Regions from separate parts of the Streptomyces sp. NPDC111802 genome, predicted to be linked through region 1. Evidence: riboswitches for the same ligand, from Rfam matches in the RefSeq annotation. Region 1 holds a riboswitch; the other holds the start of a gene.
What was found. A riboswitch is a leader RNA that binds a small molecule or an ion and turns the genes downstream of it on or off. The one in region 1 is predicted to bind glycine.

Region 1 (3,399 bases):
CCGCCCTCCCGCCCCCGCGTATGGCACTCACCCGCGACCCAGATCCCACCGCAGCGAGACACCTCGCCAAGCTTGCGACAGCCCTCCGGGCCGGTGCGGGGGGGGCGGCAGCCCACCGCCTCGACCGCCAAAGTCCGACCCGCCCCCGCCCACGACCGCTCAGCCGCCCGCCCGTGCCGGCGACCAGTCACCCGGTGAAGCCGATCCGGCGCAGTACATCCGCCGCATCGCGGTCGACCAGTACCGCCGAGCCGCACCCCGGCGGCAGGTCGCCCTTTGCCACCGAGCGCAGTAGGCGGGAGGCGGCGGTGCGGTGGCGTAGGAAGGCGTAGCGCGAGACGCCTCGGCCTCGCTCTCGTTGGCCCTCCAGCGCGGTGCCGGGGGTCACGTCGAGCAGCAGCAGGTGGAGGGTGCCGCCGCGGCGGCGGGCCTCGCGGGCCAGCCAGGCGCGCACCCAGGTCTGCGTACCGCAGTCGTGCACGACGACGCCCTCGCCGCTGCGCAGGGCGCGGCGCAGCCCGGCGTAGTGGGCGAGGCGGACCAGGGGCCGGTAGAAGGCGTAGGGGACGAAGCCCGGCATCCGGTCGTCCCAGCGGTCCCGGGTGTCCTGGGAGTCGACACGCAGGCCCTTCACGGTCCGCTTCATCAGCGTGGACTTGCCGCTGCCGGGCAGGCCGGTGATGACGACGAGGTCCCTGGGACCGAAGAGCAGCGCGTGCGGGCTGTGCCCGGAGCGCTCACGCAGATCGCGGACCACGGGCGCGGGGCACATGGCGCGGGCCTCGGCGGCCGGGGCGGCGGGCTGCTTGGGCAGCGCAAGGCCCGAGGTCGTCGCGTACGCCGTGGTGCGGTTCACCGTCATCGTCCTCCTCCGGGGTCAGGATTCCCCATCCCCACTGAGCGTAAAGAGAAGGTAATAGAGCATCCCTCGCTTTTTCGTTCGCTTACTGCCACAAGCCGGTTACAGACATGGCCCTGCCACGGACGAGCCCGGCATGCAATGATGTCCGCGCCAACTGCATACCGGCCGTTTGAATCCGCGCGGGAGAGTCCTCGGCAGTGCATCGCCGGGGCGCCGAAGGAGCAAGTCCCTCCCTTGAATCTCTCAGGCCCCGTTACCGCGCGGGCGAGGCACATCTGAAAAGCGGGCCACCCCTCTCTTCGAGAGCGGGCGTGGCTCCACCCAAGGTGCAAGTCCTGATCGTCCCCGTGGCGGTCGTGGCGAACCTCTCAGGTTCCGATGACAGATGGGGAGGAACGACCTCGCCCTCCCCCACGCTCGAATTCGCTCGCGCGGGGGGACCCCCATCGCCTTGGGAGACACCGACCGATGAGCAGTACCAAATCCCCCGACCAGCGGCGTACCGCGCTCGATGCCCTGCATCGCTCGCTCGGCGCGACGATGACCGACTTCGCCGGCTGGGACATGCCCCTGCGCTACGCCTCCGAGCGCGACGAGCACAACGCCGTACGCACCAAGGCCGGCCTGTTCGACCTCTCGCACATGGGCGAGATCACCGTCACCGGCCCGCAGGCCGCCGCGCTGCTGAACCACGCCCTCGTCGGCAACATCGCCTCGATCGGCGTCGGCCGCGCCCGCTACACCATGATCTGCCAGGCCGACGGCGGCATCCTCGACGACCTGATCGTCTACCGGCTCGCCGAGACCGAGTACATGATCGTCGCCAACGCCTCCAACGCCCAGGTCGTGCTGGACGCGGTCACCGAGCGCGCCGCCGGCTTCGACGCCGAGGTGCGCGACGACCGGGACGCGTACGCGCTGCTCGCCGTACAGGGCCCCGAGTCCCCGGGCATCCTGAAGTCGCTGACCGACGCCGACCTCGACGGCCTGAAGTACTACGCCGGCCTGCCCGGCACCGTCGCCGGCATCCCCGCGCTCATCGCCCGCACGGGTTACACCGGCGAGGACGGCTTCGAGCTGTTCGTGAAGCCGGAGCACGCCGTCGAGCTGTGGCAGGCGCTGACCAAGGCGGGCGAGAGCGCCGGCCTGGTCCCCTGCGGGCTGTCCTGCCGCGACACCCTGCGCCTCGAAGCGGGCATGCCGCTGTACGGCCATGAGCTGACGACCTCCCTCACCCCCTTCGACGCCGGGCTCGGCCGGGTGGTGAAGTTCGAGAAGGAGGGCGACTTCGTCGGGCGCGAGGCGCTGGCCGAAGCCGCCGACCGTGCCGACCGGAACCCGCCGCGCGTCCTGGTCGGCCTGGTCGCCGAGGGGCGTCGCGTCCCGCGCGCCGGGTACCCGGTCGTCGCCGGCGGCGAGGTCATCGGCGAGGTCACCTCCGGCGCGCCCTCCCCCACCCTGGGCAAGCCCATCGCCATGGCGTACGTCGACGCCGCGCACTCGGCGCCCGGCACGGCCGGAGTCGGCGTGGACATCCGCGGCAGCCACGAGCCGTACGAGGTCGTGGCCCTGCCGTTCTACAAGCGGCAGAAGTAACGCCAGACGTAGAGACTGGCAGCGGACGAGCGCGTGACCCTGCGCACATTTCCGCTGCTCACACACGTTTTCAGCAGTCCCCCATTCACCACCACTCCCGCGCGTACAGGAGAATTCAGGCCATGAGCAACCCCCAGCAGCTGCGCTACAGCAAGGAGCACGAGTGGCTGTCGACCGCCGAGGACGGCGTCTCGACGGTCGGCATCACGGAGTTCGCGGCCAACGCGCTCGGCGATGTCGTCTACGCCCAGCTCCCCGAGGTCGGCTCGACGGTGACCGCGGGCGAGACCTGCGGCGAGCTGGAGTCGACCAAGTCGGTGTCCGACCTGTACTCCCCGGTCACCGGTGAGGTCACCGAGATCAACGAGGACGTGGTGAACGACCCGGCGCTGGTGAACTCCGCGCCCTTCGAGGGCGGCTGGCTGTTCAAGGTACGGATCACGGAGGAGCCGGCCGACCTGCTCTCCGCCGACGAGTACGTCACCCACACCGCCGGCTGAGGAGTCGTATCCCTTATGTCTGCCCACATGTCTGCTTCCATGCCTGACAAGTCTCTTCTGAACGCGCCCCTGCACGAGCTGGATCCGGCGATCGCCGCCGCGCTCGACGCCGAGTTGGAGCGCCAGCAGTCCACCCTGGAGATGATCGCCTCCGAGAACTTCGCGCCGGTCGCGGTGATGGAGGCGCAGGGCTCGGTCGCCACCAACAAGTACGCCGAGGGCTATCCCGGCCGCCGCTACTACGGCGGCTGTGAGCACGTCGACGTCGCCGAGCAGATCGCCATCGACCGGGTCAAGGAGCTGTTCGGCGCCGAGTACGCCAACGTGCAGCCGCACTCGGGCGCCTCCGCCAACCAGGCCGCGCTGTTCGCGCTGGCCCAGCCCGGCGACACCATCCTCGGCCTGGACCTGGCGCACGGCGGCCACCTCACGCACGGGATG
Region 2 (3,399 bases), on a different contig from region 1:
TTCGTGCCGTGCGCGGAGGACGGGATCAGGCACACGGTCCGCTGCTCGTCACCGTTGGCCCGATGGTACCCGCGCACAGCGAGCAGCCCGGCCAGCTCACCCTGCGACCCGGCGTTCGGCTGGAGCGACACCTTGTCGTAGCCGGTGACCTCGGCGAGACGTTCCTCCAGCTCGCGGATGAGCGTCAGATAGCCCTGCGCCTGCTCGGCGGGCGCGAAGGGGTGCAGCTGCCCGAACTCCGGCCAGGTGACCGGCTCCATCTCGGTCGTGGCGTTGAGCTTCATCGTGCAGGAGCCCAGCGGGATCATGCCGCGGTCGAGCGCGTAGTCACGGTCGGCGAGCCGGCGCAGATAGCGCAGCATCGCCGTCTCGGAGCGGTGCTGGTGGAAGACGGGGTGCGTGAGGTAGTCGTCACTGCGCAGCAGGCCGCCCGGAAGGGTGTCCTCGGTCGCCGCGTCCAGCGCCTCGATGTCCCCCTCGACCCCGAACGCCGTCCATACGGCGCCCAGTTGGGCCCGCGCGGTGGTCTCGTCGCAGGCGATGGAGACGTGGTCGGCGTCGACGAGGCGCAGGTTGACGCCGTTGTCCCGGGCGGCGGCGACGATCTCGGCGGCCTTCGCGGGCACCCGCACGGTCAGCGTGTCGAAGTAGGAGCCGTGCACGACCTCGACGCCCCCGGCCGTGAGCCCCGCGGCGAGGATCGTGGCGTACCGATGGGTCCGCCGCGCGATGCCCTTGAGCCCCTCGGGCCCGTGGTAGACGGCGTACATCCCGGCCATCACGGCGAGCAGCACCTGAGCGGTACAGATGTTGCTGGTCGCCTTCTCCCGCCGGATGTGCTGCTCACGCGTCTGCAGCGCCAGCCGGTACGCCTTGTTCCCGTCGGCGTCCACGGACACGCCCACCAGCCGCCCCGGCAGGCTGCGCGCGAACTTCTCGTGTACGGCCATGTATCCGGCGTGCGGTCCGCCGAAGCCCATCGGCACACCGAACCGCTGCGTCGTCCCGACCGCGATGTCCGCCCCGAGCTCACCGGGCGACTTCAGCAGGGTGAGCGCGAGCAGATCGGCGGCGACGGTGACGAGGGCACCGAGCTCGTGGGCCTGGTCGATGACGGACTTGATGTCGCGTACGACACCGGAGGCGCCCGGGTACTGGACCAGTACGCCGTTGATCTCACGCGAGGCGAGCTCGGCCGGGATGCCGTCGCTGAGGTCGGCGACCACGACCTCCACACCGGTCGGCTCGGCCCGGGTCTCGATCACGGCGATGGTCTGCGGAAGCACATCGGCGTCGACCAGGAAGAGCCCCTTCTTGTTCTTGCCCATGCGCCGGGACAGCGCCAATGCCTCGGCCGCCGCGGTCCCCTCGTCGAGCAGCGAGGCACCGGAGGTCGGCAGCCCGGTGAGCTCGGCGACCATGGTCTGGAAGTTCAGCAGGGCTTCGAGCCGTCCCTGCGAGATCTCCGGCTGGTACGGCGTGTAGGCGGTGTACCAGGCCGGGTTCTCCATGACATTCCGCAGGATGACCGGCGGGGTGAAGGTGCCGTAGTAGCCGAGCCCGATCATCGGGTCCAGCACCTGGTTGCGGTCGGCGAGCGACCGCAGCTCGGCCAGCACCTCGGGCTCGGTACGCGCCCCCGGCAGATCGAGAGAGTCGGCGTTTTTGATCACGTCCGGCACCGCGGCGGCGGTGAGCTCGTCCAGCGAGCCGTACCCGACCTGGGCGAGCATCTTGGCCCGAGCCTCATGATCGGGACCGATATGACGCTGCTCGAAGGGAATACCCTGCTCGAGCTCGGAGAGCGGAATGCGATGGGCGGTCATTGCGGAGGCCTCCTGGTCTGACACGACCTTCGAGGGGCACCCTTGCGCGGGTACCCGGACGGCCTCCCCCTCTGTCATCTCAACCTGAGAGCTTCACCGGGTCACCCAAGGGCGCCCGGCTTTCACCGTCGGTGAGAGCGGAAGCCGTCGGCACCCGCCCTGCTTTCCAGAGTGACCTCGTCCGTGCGGTACGTGGGCCTGAGAGATTCCGGGGAGGATTTGCTCCTTCGGCGCCTCCGATGGTGTCCGGAGGACTCTCCCGCACGGGGTCAGCAGCCGTTTGCAAGCCTACCAGCGAGGTCAACGCACGCCCCTTCGAGTGGCCGCACTTCCCAATGTGCCTTTTCGTAGTGCTTACGGATGAGTTGCGACCAAGTGGAGGGCCCGTGCAGACCGACATCGATCCGCGCAATCTGATCGGCCGCAAGGCCTTCGACCGCAACGGCACCAAGATCGGCACGATCGACGAGGTCTATCTCGACGACGCCACCGGAGTGCCGGAATGGGCGGCGATACGCACGGGCCTGTTCTCCCGGGACGCCTTCGTCCCCCTGGAGCCCAGCGAACTGGTGGAAGGCACCCTCCACGTCCCCTTCGACCGCACCCTGATCAAGGACGCCCCCGACTTCGGGGTAGGCCGCCACCTCTCTCCGGAACAAGAACTCCAGCTCTACCATCACTACGGCTTGGACGTCGCCGCCCCGCCCCCGCCTCCCGACCGGGACTTCGGCAACTTGGCAGGCACGGAGGGCCCCGACAACAACGGCCCCAGGGCCCCGCATCCGCATCCCTGACCGCGGCCGGCCGCCGCCCTACCCAGACCCAGGCATCACAGGCGACTCCCCCGCCCCCAGACCCCCATCAGCACCAGCTTTCCCATCAGCCCCGGACTCCCCGCTTACCCCACCCTTTCCGGCCCTGCCCTCCACCAACGGCAGCGGCTCCGCCACCTCCAGCCCCGGATCATCGACCCGAAACGTCCGCACCCGCCCCGGCTCCGATCCAGGCGTCTCGAACCGCACGGTCACCCGCCCGAGCCCGCTCCCCTGCACCCACCCGTGCCCGAACTCGACGTGCCGCACATCGTGCCCCGCATGCCACCGCCGCTCGGTCACGCCCTCGGCCCGCCGGGCCACCGCAACCTCTTCCTCACCGTCCTCCGCCGTCTCTTCCACCCGCACCCCCGCAGCCTGCGCGAACAGGTCCTCCTGCGTGTAGTCGGCCAGCCCGCTCACCCCGACCCCCAGCAGCCGCACGCCACCCGTCGTGTCCACGGAGTCCAGCAGCCGCGCGGCGGCCTCCCGCACCACGGCAGGATCATCCGTGGGCCCACGCAAGGTCTCGGACCGGGTCAAGGTCGAGAAGTCGTAGCGCCGCACCTTCAGCACGATCGTCCGCCCGGACAACCCGGCCCCGCGCAGCCGCCGCACACAGCGATCGGCCAGCCGCTGCACCTCCAGCCCCACCCGCACCCGATCGTGGATGTCCACGTCGTACGTGTCCTCGACCGACACCGACTTGGTCTCCCGCTCGGCCACCACAGGCCGCTCGTCGTGCGCCAGAGCCATCGCGT

Region 2: linked by a shared signal. The riboswitch ahead of gcvP (aminomethyl-transferring glycine dehydrogenase) and the one ahead of gcvT (glycine cleavage system aminomethyltransferase GcvT) in region 1 are both predicted to bind glycine.

What each region holds. Positions count from the first base shown of each region.
Region 1 covers NZ_JBVKCZ010000029.1:36,889-40,287, reverse strand. Annotated here, with positions in the region: gene ACZ7NC_RS28850 (AAA family ATPase) at 188-862, opposite strand; glycine riboswitch at 1,033-1,131, shown strand; gene gcvT (glycine cleavage system aminomethyltransferase GcvT) at 1,331-2,458, shown strand; gene gcvH (glycine cleavage system protein GcvH) at 2,581-2,958, shown strand; gene glyA (serine hydroxymethyltransferase) at 2,998-3,399, shown strand, end outside.
Region 2 covers NZ_JBVKCZ010000052.1:9,669-13,067, reverse strand. Annotated here, with positions in the region: gene gcvP (aminomethyl-transferring glycine dehydrogenase) at 1-1,826, opposite strand, end outside; glycine riboswitch at 2,003-2,098, opposite strand; gene ACZ7NC_RS38200 (PRC-barrel domain-containing protein) at 2,213-2,620, shown strand; partial or broken gene ACZ7NC_RS38195 (DNA polymerase IV) at 2,735-3,399, opposite strand, start outside.